4 regions of the Vibrio splendidus genome follow, and region 1 is predicted to be linked to each of the others. Evidence: predicted binding sites of a transcription regulator. Region 1 holds the regulator's gene; each other region holds the start of a gene.
What was found. The regulator MetJ, encoded in region 1, represses methionine synthesis genes. The targets are predictions, from matches to a motif close to TTAGACNTNTANANGTCTAA.
Positions count from the first base shown of each region.

Region 2: a site for MetJ is predicted at 1,300-1,319, ahead of metK (methionine adenosyltransferase). Genes of this name have one in related genera too.
Region 3: a site for MetJ is predicted at 1,779-1,798, ahead of metA (homoserine O-acetyltransferase MetA). Genes of this name have one in related genera too.
Region 4: a site for MetJ is predicted at 2,093-2,112, ahead of metN (methionine ABC transporter ATP-binding protein MetN). Genes of this name have one in related genera too.

Region 1 covers NZ_AP025508.1:3,588,436-3,591,606, forward strand. Annotated here, with positions in the region: gene OCU90_RS16130 (bifunctional aspartate kinase/homoserine dehydrogenase II) at 1-12, opposite strand, end outside; gene OCU90_RS16135 (O-succinylhomoserine (thiol)-lyase) at 15-1,196, opposite strand; gene metJ (met regulon transcriptional regulator MetJ) at 1,405-1,725, shown strand; gene OCU90_RS16145 (malic enzyme-like NAD(P)-binding protein) at 1,973-3,171, opposite strand, start outside.
Region 2 covers NZ_AP025508.1:3,359,510-3,362,680, forward strand. Annotated here, with positions in the region: gene tkt (transketolase) at 1-1,053, opposite strand, end outside; gene metK (methionine adenosyltransferase) at 1,431-2,585, shown strand; gene OCU90_RS14880 (DUF2189 domain-containing protein) at 2,954-3,171, shown strand, end outside.
Region 3 covers NZ_AP025508.1:1,757,578-1,760,748, reverse strand. Annotated here, with positions in the region: gene OCU90_RS07855 (M20/M25/M40 family metallo-hydrolase) at 1-531, shown strand, start outside; gene OCU90_RS07850 (DUF3859 domain-containing protein) at 687-1,109, opposite strand; gene OCU90_RS07845 (ATP-binding protein) at 1,180-1,548, opposite strand; gene metA (homoserine O-acetyltransferase MetA) at 1,822-2,763, shown strand; gene pilW (type IV pilus biogenesis/stability protein PilW) at 2,933-3,171, shown strand, end outside.
Region 4 covers NZ_AP025508.1:3,050,896-3,054,066, reverse strand. Annotated here, with positions in the region: gene OCU90_RS13550 (MetQ/NlpA family lipoprotein) at 1-207, opposite strand, end outside; gene OCU90_RS13545 (methionine ABC transporter permease) at 289-972, opposite strand; gene metN (methionine ABC transporter ATP-binding protein MetN) at 962-1,996, opposite strand; gene gmhB (D-glycero-beta-D-manno-heptose 1,7-bisphosphate 7-phosphatase) at 2,237-2,788, shown strand; gene OCU90_RS13530 (MliC family protein) at 2,907-3,171, shown strand, end outside.

The DNA of each region.
Region 1 (3,171 bases):
AAAGGTTGCCATTATTAAGCCTCCCCTTCAGCAATAAAACGTTGTGTTTTTTCAAACGCTTGCTTGAGATCGTCGATTAGGTCTTCCGCGTCTTCAAGGCCAACAGAAAGGCGCAGTAATTGTTGAGAAACACCCGCTTCTGCCAATGCTTCTTCGCCCATCGCACGGTGAGTCATCGACGCAGGGTGACAAATCAGGCTTTCAACCCCACCCAGTGATTCAGCCAAAGAAAATAGCTCTAACTTATCTACAAAATATTTAAGTGCTTCAAAAGAGCCCGCAAACTCAAAGCTCAACATGGAACCAAAGCCCAACTGCTGTTTCTTCGCGATCTCGTGACCCGGGTGTTCAGGAAGGCTTGGGTGGTAAATAGTGCCCACCAGATCTTGTTGTTGCAGAGCCGTCAGAATTTCACGTGAACTCTCTTCGTGAACACGCATACGCGCACCTAGCGTACGAATACCACGTAGAGTCATGTAACTATCAAATGGTGTGCCGGTCGCACCAATACAGTTGCCCCACCATGCAAGCTCTTCAGCGTGCTCTTCAGTTTTCGTCACGACAACGCCACCAATAACATCTGAGTGTCCGTTGATGTATTTGGTGGTTGAGTGGATAACAAAATCAGCACCCAACTCTAAAGGCTTTTGGAACACAGGCGTCAAAAATGTGTTATCGACAGCAACCAGAGCACCAACCTCTTTCGCTTTACGGCAAGTCTCTGCAATATCAACCACACGAACCAACGGGTTCGATGGCGTTTCTATTAAGATCAACTTTGGCTTGAGCGCGATCGCCGCATCCAACGCTGCTTGATCCGATTGATCAACGAACAAAACTTTAAAGTCACCTTTTAATGAGCGGGTATTAAACAGGCGGTAAGTGCCGCCGTAGCAGTCGTGTGGTGCGATAATAAGATCATCACCGCCTAAGAAAGCGGATACCCACAAGTTAAGTGCCGAAGTGCCACAGTTAGTCACCACTGCACCTTTGCCAGACTCAAGCTCAAACAATGCCGTTTCTAATAAACCACGATTTGGGTTACCAGAACGGGTGTAATCGTACTTTGGCACTTCACCAAAAGCGGGAAACCCATAGTTAGTCGAAAGATAAATAGGTGGGACAACGGCATGGTGTTGCGTGTCTGACTCGATACCAGTACGTACTGCGATTGTTGCTGGCTTCCGGCTGCTCATAGGTGCTTCCTTACAAGTTTTGCGTCTGAGAATCACAGCGGCTTGTCGGCATTCTGCGGCTGTGTTAGATATATGTTATTCACTTTACTTTCATAAATGTGAGACGTCAACACTTCTGGACGTCTATATGTCTTTGCTTATGGCAGTAAATCCCGCTAAAATCACCACTATTAATTTATTCTAACAACTAAAGTGATGAAGGTACGCAATGGCCGACTGGAATGGTGAATACATAAGCCCATATGCTGAGCATGGAAAGAAAAGCGAACAAGTAAAAAAAATTACAGTTTCTATCCCTCTAAAAGTGTTAAAGGTTCTTACTGACGAGCGCACTCGCCGCCAGATTAATAACCTACGCCATGCAACAAACAGTGAGCTACTGTGCGAAGCCTTTCTACATGCGTACACAGGCCAACCACTGCCAACGGATGAAGATCTCCGTAAAGACCGTCCAGACGACATCCCGACTGAAGTGAAAAAGCTGATGACAGAGATGGGTATCGAATTCGAAGCGTTTGACGAAGAATAAAAACAACTCAGTCACTGCCTTCAATATTGATTCGCTATAACTGAACCTTATTTGTCACATCACCCACTACGTTATCGGTAGCTGCTCTGTGAATGATAGACATAAAAAAACCGACTCCTATGAGTCGGTTTTTTATTATTCTTTTTCGCTCAATAGAGCAACAGCTTTTAAGCTATTGAGCTATTGAGCTATTAAATTATTAAATTATTAAATTATTAAATTATTAAATTATTAAATTATTAAAGCATTAAGCCATATAGTTAGCAGGCATCTCAATACGAGCTACGCCAGATTCAACGGCCGCTACTGCAACCGCTTTTGCTACGCGAGGAAGTAGACGTGGATCCATTGGCTTAGGAATGATGTAGCCTTTACCAAACTCCAGTGCAGTCTCACCTGCAGCAGCGAGTACTTCAGCCGGAACTTCTTCTTTCGCTAGTTCACGAATCGCTTTAACCGCAGCCAGCTTCATCTCATCATTGATTTCGCTCGCACGCACATCAAGCGCACCACGGAAAATGAATGGGAAACAAAGTACGTTGTTTACTTGGTTCGGGTAATCGCTACGGCCTGTACCCATGATAAGGTCAGAACGAACTTCATGAGCAAGCTCTGGCTTGATCTCTGGATCTGGGTTTGAACATGCAAACACAACAGGCTTATCAGCCATCAGCGTGAGTGCTTTAGCTGGTAGCAGGTTAGGACCCGATACGCCCAAGAACAGGTCAGCGCCTTCAATAACATCTTCAAGCGTGCGCTTGTCCGTGTTATTTGCGAATAGCGCTTTGTATTCATTCAAGTCTTCACGACGAGTGTGGATTACACCTTTACGGTCAAGCATGTAGATCTTCTCACGCTGAGCGCCACACTTAATCAGCAGTTCCATACAAGCAACCGCCGCTGCGCCAGCACCCAAGCAAACGATCTTACACTCTTCAAGCTTCTTACCTTGAAGCTCAATCGCGTTCAGCATACCTGCAGCCGTTACAATCGCTGTACCGTGTTGGTCATCGTGGAAAACAGGGACATCACAACGCTCAATCAGGCGACGCTCAATCTCAAAACAGTCAGGTGCTTTGATGTCTTCTAGGTTAATACCACCGAATGTATCTGCGATATTCGCAACCGTATCAATGAACTCATCGATTGTGCGGTGTTTTACTTCAATATCGATAGAATCTAAACCAGCAAAACGCTTAAACAGTAGCGCTTTACCTTCCATAACAGGTTTAGAAGCAATAGGGCCAAGGTTACCTAGGCCAAGAATCGCTGTACCGTTAGAGATAACTGCAACCATGTTGCCTTTACCTGTGTACTTATAAACGTTATCAACGTTCTGTGCGATCTCGCGAACAGGCTCAGCCACGCCTGGGCTGTATGCAAGTGCTAGGTCTTCTGCAGAGTTTGCAGGCTTCGTCAGTTCTACGGCAATTTTGCCTGGAATTG
Region 2 (3,171 bases), 230 kb from region 1:
TGGGTTAGCTTGAAGGTCAGCAATGATTGCGTTTGCTTTCTCTTCCCACTCAGCTGGTAGTTCGCCGTTTGTACGACGTTTGAATTCTGCTGCTAACTCTGGGTGAGCCGCTGCGTATGCGTCAAATTTAGCATTCCACGCTGCTTCTTTCGCTGCGCCCGCTTCTTTCGCATTCCACTCAGCTGCGATATCAGCTGGAATCTCGAAAGGACCGTGTTCCCAACCAAGTGCCGCTTTAGTTGCCGTGATTTCATCAGCGCCTAGTGGAGCACCGTGACAGTCGTGCGTACCCGCTTTGTTTGGAGAACCAAAACCGATGATAGTTTTAGTACAGATAAGTGTTGGACGAGGATCCGCTTTAGCCGCTTCAATAGCAGCATTGATAGCGTCAGCATCGTGACCATCAACGGCTGGGATTACGTGCCAGCCGTAAGCTTCAAAACGCTTAGGTGTATCGTCAGAGAACCAACCTTCAACTTCGCCATCGATAGAAATACCGTTGTCATCCCAGAAAGCAACCAACTTACCAAGACCTAACGTACCTGCTAGAGAACATGCTTCGTGAGAAATACCTTCCATCAGACAACCATCACCCATAAATGCATAAGTGAAGTGGTCTACGATGTCGTGGCCTTCTTTGTTGAACTGTGCAGCCAATGCTTTCTCAGCCATCGCCATACCAACAGCGTTAGTGATGCCTTGACCTAGAGGACCAGTCGTTGTTTCGATGCCAGGAGCGTAACCGTACTCAGGGTGACCAGGAGTCTTAGAGTGCAGTTGACGGAAGTTCTTAAGGTCTTCAATTGAAAGCTCGTAACCTGCAAGATGAAGCAGAGAGTAAATCAACATTGAACCATGGCCGTTAGACAGAATAAAACGGTCGCGGTCAGCCCACTCTGGGTTTGCTGGGTTGTGGTTCAAGTGACCACGCCAAAGAACTTCAGCGATGTCAGCCATACCCATTGGTGCGCCAGGGTGGCCTGAATTTGCTTGTTGAACGCCATCCATGCTAAGTGCGCGAATTGCATTGGCTAGATCTTTACGAGAAGGCATGTCTGCTCCTGAGTACATAAGCGATTTAAAAAAGAGATTGATGCTAAAATTTTCATTTTTATTAGCGCGGGTATTCTCTCAAACGACTTTAGCGACTGCAAACGTTTTACTGGCATTTTAACGGTCATTTTTCGCAATTTTCGAACATTTACATCACTTAGCAATGCCTTATCTCGACCGATACGCAAACGTTTAGTTATGACATATCATAAAAAAGAGCTTGTAATTCGACCGCTGGAATTTAGAATAGCCGTCTAGATGTAGAAACACCTACAAAATATACTGTATTTAATGGCGGCGCTTCCTAGCTTGCGACGCCTGAAATTATTTGCATTTAACTATTTGCAACTAAAAACTAAACTAAAAGTGGAGCTCTCATGGCTAAGCACCTATTCACTTCTGAATCTGTTTCAGAAGGCCATCCAGATAAAATTGCAGACCAAATCTCTGATGCTGTTCTTGATGCCATCTTGGAACAAGATCCAAAAGCACGTGTTGCTTGTGAGACTTACGTAAAAACCGGCATGGTTATGGTTGGCGGTGAAGTAACAACGTCTGCATGGGTTGATATCGAAGAAATCACTCGTGAAACAGTTCGTGAAATTGGTTACGTTCATTCTGATATGGGCTTTGACGCAGACTCTTGTGCAGTACTAAACACAATTGGTAAGCAGTCTCCAGACATCAACCAAGGTGTTGATAAAGCCGATCCTAAAGATCAAGGCGCAGGCGACCAAGGCATCATGTTTGGTTACGCGACTAACGAAACACCAATCCTAATGCCAGCTCCAATTACTTACTCTCACCTTCTTGTTAAGAAGCAAGCTGAAGTACGTAAGAGCGGCAAGCTTGATTTCCTTCGCCCAGATGCGAAATCTCAAGTTACGTTCCAATACGACCAAGGTAAGATTGTTGGTATCGACGCAGTTGTTCTTTCAACTCAACACTGTGATTCAGTAACAACACCTGACCTACGTGAAGCGGTAATGGAAGAGATCATCAAGCCAGTACTTCCTGCTGAGTGGATCAACAAAGACACTAACTTCTTCATTAACCCAACAGGCCGTTTCGTAATCGGTGGCCCAATGGGTGACTGTGGTCTAACAGGTCGTAAGATCATCGTTGATACCTACGGCGGCGCAGCTCGTCACGGTGGCGGTGCATTCTCTGGTAAAGATCCATCAAAAGTTGACCGTTCTGCAGCTTACGCAGCGCGTTACGTTGCGAAAAACATCGTTGCTGCTGGTATGGCTGACCGTTGTGAGATTCAATTGTCTTACGCTATCGGTGTTGCAGATCCAACATCTATCATGGTTGAGACGTTTGGTACTGAAAAAGTAGCTCACGAGATCATCATTGAAGCTGTTCGTCAAAACTTCGACCTACGTCCATACGGTCTTCAAGAAATGCTGAACCTTCTTCAGCCTATCTACAAAAAGACGGCAGCATACGGCCACTTCGGTCGTGAAGAGTTCCCTTGGGAAGCGACGGACAAAGCAGCAATCCTTGCGGACTTCGCTGGCCTAAAATAATTTAGCCACTGCGATTTGTTTCTTTAAAGCCCTTACTTCTTAGTAAGGGCTTTATTTTTATGTACTTACCAAACATTTCCCTGCTAGAACACCCAGTCCAAGTCTTCTTTACCGTTAACCACTTAGTATAAAAATTCGCTGATAATTTGTGTTTTCTAGCACTACTGACAATAGTTAAGGTAACTCCTAGGCGATCAAGCTCACATTTAACTTAAATTAATTCAATCTGATAACGCTCGTTAAATGTACGCAAGAACAATAACTGGGATGACAAAGAGCAGTTTAGCTCAACACCATAACGCTCTCGTAAGCGACATCTCTGAGCCTTGTGGAATTATAACTAGGACGTTATTTAACTAGGGGGATCTATGCCTCGTACCGTGCACCCATCCGAACTAAACGATAAGAAACACAAGGTCAGCGATCAGGATTACGCTCGCACTATTCCTTGTAACCAAGTAAGCATATCAGCCCCATTCCACTGGTTATCGCTTGCACTGCATGACTTAGTGAAAATGCCAATAATCAGCGCATTTTACGGATTGTGTTTCATGGCTGCGGCCATCGCCATCGTGCAATTAGTCCA
Region 3 (3,171 bases), 1.8 Mb from region 1:
GGTTTAGCGCCAGAAGAAGGCATCAGCGCAATTCAAGTTGCTGCAGACGCTATCACTAAGATGAACCTACTTCGCATCGATGAAGAAACGACAGCAAACGTTGGTATTGTTGAGGGTGGTCAAGCGACCAACATCGTAATGCCAGAGCTTAAAGTCGTGGCTGAAGCGCGTTCTCTTAACGGCGAAAAGCTAACGGCTCAAGTTGAGCACATGATCTCAACATTCCAAGAGAGTGCAAAACAGTTCGGCGCTGAAGTAGAAATCGAATCGACTCGTGCTTACGATGCATTCGTTATTGCAGATGATCACCCGCACATTCTTTCTATCAAATCAGCGTTTGAGAAGCTTGGCGTAACAGCAAACACTAAACGCACTGGCGGCGGTAGCGATGCGAACAACTTCAACGCGAAAGGTCTAACAACGGTTAACCTTTCGACTGGTATGGCGAAAGTTCACACCACTGAAGAGTACATTGCAGTGAAAGATATGGTCGCTATCACTGAGTTTGTTGTGGCTTACGTGACTCAATAATCTTACTGGTTAACTAGCCAGTCTTATTTGTTAACTAGACAACCTTACTCGTTAATGAGATAGAAAATGCCATCTAGTTAATGTCAAAAAGCCGAGTTCACGAATGATCCGTGACTCGGCTTTTTTGTAGTCTGAGTTTAGCTAGAAGATTAAGCTTAAAAACCCCTACGCTTCCAGAATTGGCCTTCATCTTTTGCAACAAGGTCGAATGTCTTATCAGCAATGATGTTGCCTTTTAACTCCACGGTCATGCGCCACTTGCCTAGCTTGTTCGAGACCGGGGCCCAAATAGTGTCACCTAAATAGAAATCCCAGTCGTTGTTACCGACATGCTCTTCACCATCGAACGGTTCGAGCACTTCGCCCTTGTCTGTGGTGATATCCGGGTGATAAATGCAGTAGCGGATCTTTTCACCTTTGGCTTTCTTGATATTCAAGATATAGCCAAACTCTACGTCGATTTCAGCATCAACAATGGTGGTGAACTCTTGGATTTTTGGTAGATCTTTAGATTTGGAATCCCAAGTGGAATAGATACCATAAGAAGTCATGTCGACCACAACTGAGCGCTTTGCCATTTCAATCTTTACCTTGGAGTTATTCTATTAAATTCTATTTGCCATTCAGCCAAGCTGGATAAGCACGACGCTATTCTTGCCAGTCTTTCGCCATGCGCTTAATCACAGACGGTTCGATGTCGTGAATACTGCCATATTGCTCTCGGCATACCTCGATGATCAATTCTGCTTTGTATTTTCTTGCAAGTTGACGGTAAGCCTTCATTTCCCAATGCTTAATAAAGGTATTCGAAACAACAACATCTACCCCTTGCTTCAAGCCGTTTTCCGCCGTGTTTTGACACCACTCATGAGCTTGCTGTAGCTGCCTAGGGTCAAAATGGTACTCACCTTGCTCATTCACGTAATACATATCGGCTTCAACATGCAATGCATCGTAGGTTTTTGCTTTTGTTGACTTGCCAGAACCGGGCAACCCTCGAATAAGTATTAACTTCATCTGTCACTTTACAGGCTAATTCGAAAACATGAGTTTATCGTAAATGCTAACCGCTTGCTCTGATAACTGCCTAGTTCTACATAAGAGAACCAAGTACTTATGCCTTACTTGGGTAGTCGTCAAACATTATAAAACTTCCTCGAAGCCGGTAGATGGCTTCTGATAGAAAACACAAATAATTTACATCTATCCATTTTGGATATCGACAAGCGTATCAAACTACTATAGATTTAGATGTATAGACGTCTACATATCTAGCTTAGGGAGAAAGCTTTGCCTATTCGCATTCCAGACCAATTGCCAGCATCTGATGTTCTTCGTGAAGAAAACATCTTCGTGATGCCGTTATCAAGAGCATCGACACAGGAAATTCGTCCACTTCGAGTCTTGATCCTCAACCTAATGCCGAAGAAGATTGAAACTGAAACTCAATTCTTACGCCTACTATCGAACAGCCCATTGCAAGTGGATGTAGAGCTGCTGCGCATTGATGACCGACCAAGCAAAAACACACCGACTGAACACCTTGATAACTTCTACCGCCAATTTGAAATGGTCAAAGGGAGAAACTTTGATGGATTGATCATTACTGGTGCACCGCTTGGCTTGGTTCAATTTGAAGATGTTATCTACTGGGATCACTTAAAAACCATCATGGAATGGGCAAACAAGCACGTGACCTCAACCTTGTATGTGTGTTGGGCGGCTCAGGCGGGTTTGAAATTACTGTATGATTTGCCAAAGCGCACTCGTAAAGAGAAGCTTTCTGGTGTTTATAATCACGAGATTCATCACCCTTACCACCCGCTTCTGCGTGGCTTTGACGATACCTTCTTAGCACCGCATTCTCGCTACGCAGATTTCTCTCAGGAATACTTAGCCGAGCATACCGACCTTGATGTTCTTGCGACTTCTGATGTGGCTGGCGTATATCTGGCGGCGACCAAAGATAAGCGAAACGTGTTTGTAACGGGTCACCCTGAATACGATGCGCATACATTACACGGTGAGTACGTTCGTGATTTAGGCGAAGGCATGGAACCCGTGATTCCAATCAACTACTACCCGAACAACAATCCAGATAATAAGCCTGTCGCAAGTTGGCGTAGTCATGGGCACTTGTTATTCTCGAACTGGTTGAACTACTGCGTTTACCAACAAACGCCTTACGATTTGGATCACTTCAGCGAAGACAACTTTACCAAAGACGATTAAGTTGTTTCTTCCGATTCACAAACACATAAAACCGTGTTCAGTAGGTTGTTGATAAAACGCCAAATTGGACGCGGTTTTTTTATGGTGTTTGAGTCGCATTCCATAATAGATTTACCACTTCAATGGGTTTGATTTCATATGATGGGTTGGTGTTCATAAGGAGCTTCACATGCCCGCCAAGCCGTTATTATCTAAACCTATTTCATTATCCCGCCCCCTTTCGCTATCGAGTCTGATACTACTCGCCTCTCTTTCGTTGGTCGGTTGCGTTTCTGTCACTGAAGGACCGCCAAAGATTGAAAGTGACCCTATTGCGATGTCTGAATCTCGTATTGAATTAGGTTTGGGTTATATGGGGCAAGGGAATATGGTGAGAGCACGTGAGAACCTAGAGCTCGCCATCAAACA
Region 4 (3,171 bases), 540 kb from region 1:
GTAATCTGTGAAAGTCACTAACTCAACATCTAGGCCGTACTGCTCTTTTGCTACTTTAGCTGCTACTTCTGCAACTTGTGCTTCAGCACCTGCCATTACGCCAACTTTGATTTTAGAAGTATCCACTTCTTTCTCGCCACAACCTGCTAGTACTAGCGCTGAAGCTGCCGCTGCGATAGTCAGTAAACCTTTAAGGCTAAATTTCATAATAATCTCCTTTTAATAAATCTATTTAATTTGGTTCAGACGACTCTTGTCTTAGATAGTTTGCGTTTTAACGCTGAGTCTTTATCTGTGGTCAACGCGGCGAACCAATGAATCACCGATTGATTGAATAATTTGTACAAGCACAATCAACATTACTACTGTCACAGCCATGATGGTCACATCGTAGCGGTGGAATCCGTAACGAATCGCGACATCTCCTAGGCCACCGCCGCCTACAGTTCCGGCCATTGCTGAGTAGCTCACCAGAGTCACTAACGTAATCGTTACTGAGTTGATGATAGTCGGAAGTGCTTCAGGAAGTAGAACCTTATTGATGATTTGTGTTGGTGTTGCGCCCATTGATTGAGCGGCTTCTACTAGACCTGTTGGTACTTCAAGTAGCGCACTTTCGATAAGTCGAGCCACGAATGGGATAGCGCCAATTGTTAGTGGAACAATCGCTGCTGTTGTACCGATGAAGGTACCAATCAACATCTTAGTCAGTGGGATGATTGCAACCATCAGTACTAAGAAGGGCACTGAACGGCCTACGTTGACAACCGCACCAAGAATTTTGTTTAGCTTGGTGTTCTCTAACAGACCACCTTTTTTAGTCGTGTGTAGAATCACGCCTAATGGGATACCGACAGCGAAACCAACGATGCCTGCAACAGCAACCATGTAAAGAGTTTCGCCTGTTGCGCCTAATAGAAGGTTACTGTTAAGGCTGATCCAGTCAGCAATCTCGTTGAAACTAAAGGACATAGCCAAGCACCTCTACTTTTACATTGTTGTCGCGTAGGAATTGGATAGCAGCATTATCGTCTGCTTCATTACCGAACAATTCAGCAACCATCATGCCGAACTTCACGCCGCCGGCGTAATCAAGGTCTGAGCTTAAGATGCTAACGCCGATGTTGAATTTGCGTGCGATTTGCGTCATTAACGGAGCATCGACCGTTGCGCCAGTAAACTCAAGGCGTACCAGTGGATAGCTGCTGTTTACGCGAGTATCTTGCAAACGTGCTTGGTAATCTTCAGGAATCGTTAGATCGAGCGTTGAACGAATGAACTGATGTGCCAGCTCTGTTTTAGGGTGTGCGAATATTTCACCCACAGTGCCTTTCTCTACTAGCTCACCATCACCAATGATCGCGACTTCGTGACAGATGCTTTTAACCACATCCATTTCATGAGTAATCAGTAGGATAGTGATACTCAACTTACGGTTGATTTCACGTAGCAGCTCAAGAATAGATTGAGTCGTTGCTGGATCCAGCGCACTGGTCGCTTCATCACATAGCAGTACTTTTGGGTCTGACGCTAGCGCACGAGCAATCGCGACACGCTGCTTTTGACCACCACTTAAGTTCGCAGGGTAGGTATCACGCTTATCCGATAGACCAACAAGCTCAAGTAGTTCACTCACTTTCGCTTCAATCGCAGCTTTATCTCTACCAGCAAGCTCTAAAGGCAGTGCTACGTTGTTAAATACAGTACGAGAAGATAGCAGATTGAAGTGTTGGAAGATCATGCCGATGTTACGGCGAGCTTCGCTGAGTTCTGATTTGCTGAGTTTTGTCAGGTCAATACCGTCAACAATCACTTCACCTGAGGTCGGGGCTTCCAACATATTTACACAACGGATCAGGGTACTTTTGCCTGCACCTGAAGAGCCGATAACTCCAAAGATTTGACCTTGAGGTATGTGAAGGTTGATATCGATTAAGGCATTGATTTCTTTAGTGCCTTGATAAAAAACCTTGTTGACTTGATTCACTTTAATCATAGAGAAACCCGTGCAGGTGGAACAGAATAATATGTCGATAGCTCGCTCGATTTACAGACGATGCTATGGTGTTCTATGATCTAAGTCAATAGATATTTTTACGTCTAGACGGCTAAACGTCGATTGTGTTGCTAAGGTAGAAACAAACCGTTAACGAACGCAAAACTAAATAGATAGTGATGAAGCAAATAAAGCGTGTAATAATTAATGATTAATAGAGAGTTGATAGAGAACTGAATTTTGTCTAAACCGGCTGTTTTTTTAGATCGTGATGGTGTGATTAACGTTGATCATGGCTACGTACATGATGAGCATGACTTTGAATACATCGATGGTGTGTTTGAAGCGGCAAAAGCGTTTAAAGATATGGGCTATTTATTGGTACTTGTGACCAACCAATCTGGTATTGCTCGTGGCAAGTTTAGCGAAGATCGTTTTCTTTCTTTGACGCAGTGGATGGATTGGAACTTTGTCGATAATGGCGTTGAGTTAGATGGTATCTATTACTGTCCTCATCACCCTGAACACGGCATTGGCGACTACAAGCAAGATTGTGAATGTCGTAAGCCTAAACCTGGTATGTTCATTTCTGCGCGTGACTTTCTCAAAATTGATATGGCTAACTCTGTCATGATTGGCGATAAAGCTGAAGACATGATGGCCGCAGAAGCCGCTGGTGTTGGTACCAGAGTATTGGTGAGAACCGGTAAACCCGTGACTGAAAAGGGTGAGGCACTTGCCAATGTAGTGCTAGATAGCATTAAAGATGTACCAGCTTTCCTGAAAGGCTGATACATTTTCCTACCGTTAACAGGCTTACTTATTACGTGGGTTCTAACCAGTCAACTGGGGTGCTAACCCATAAATAAGATATCAGCGCCGTTAACTATATAAAGATGAGGAACGCAGTATGAAAGCATTGTTGGCAGCATCTCTATGTACGGTAGCGTTAGTCGGGTGTTCTAAATCCGCGGCGCTTGATGGTGCAGTCTCGGATGATCAATTCGTGACTTATCAATGTGAGTCTGACGCTTCATTTAAGGTCGCTTACCTTGGTAATGAAAAAGCGGTATTACGTTTGCCAGAGAATGAATATCGCCTAACTCAAATAGCGGCAGGTTCAGGAACGAAGTACATCTTAGATGATGGAACCTCTGAACTGATCAATAGCGTCA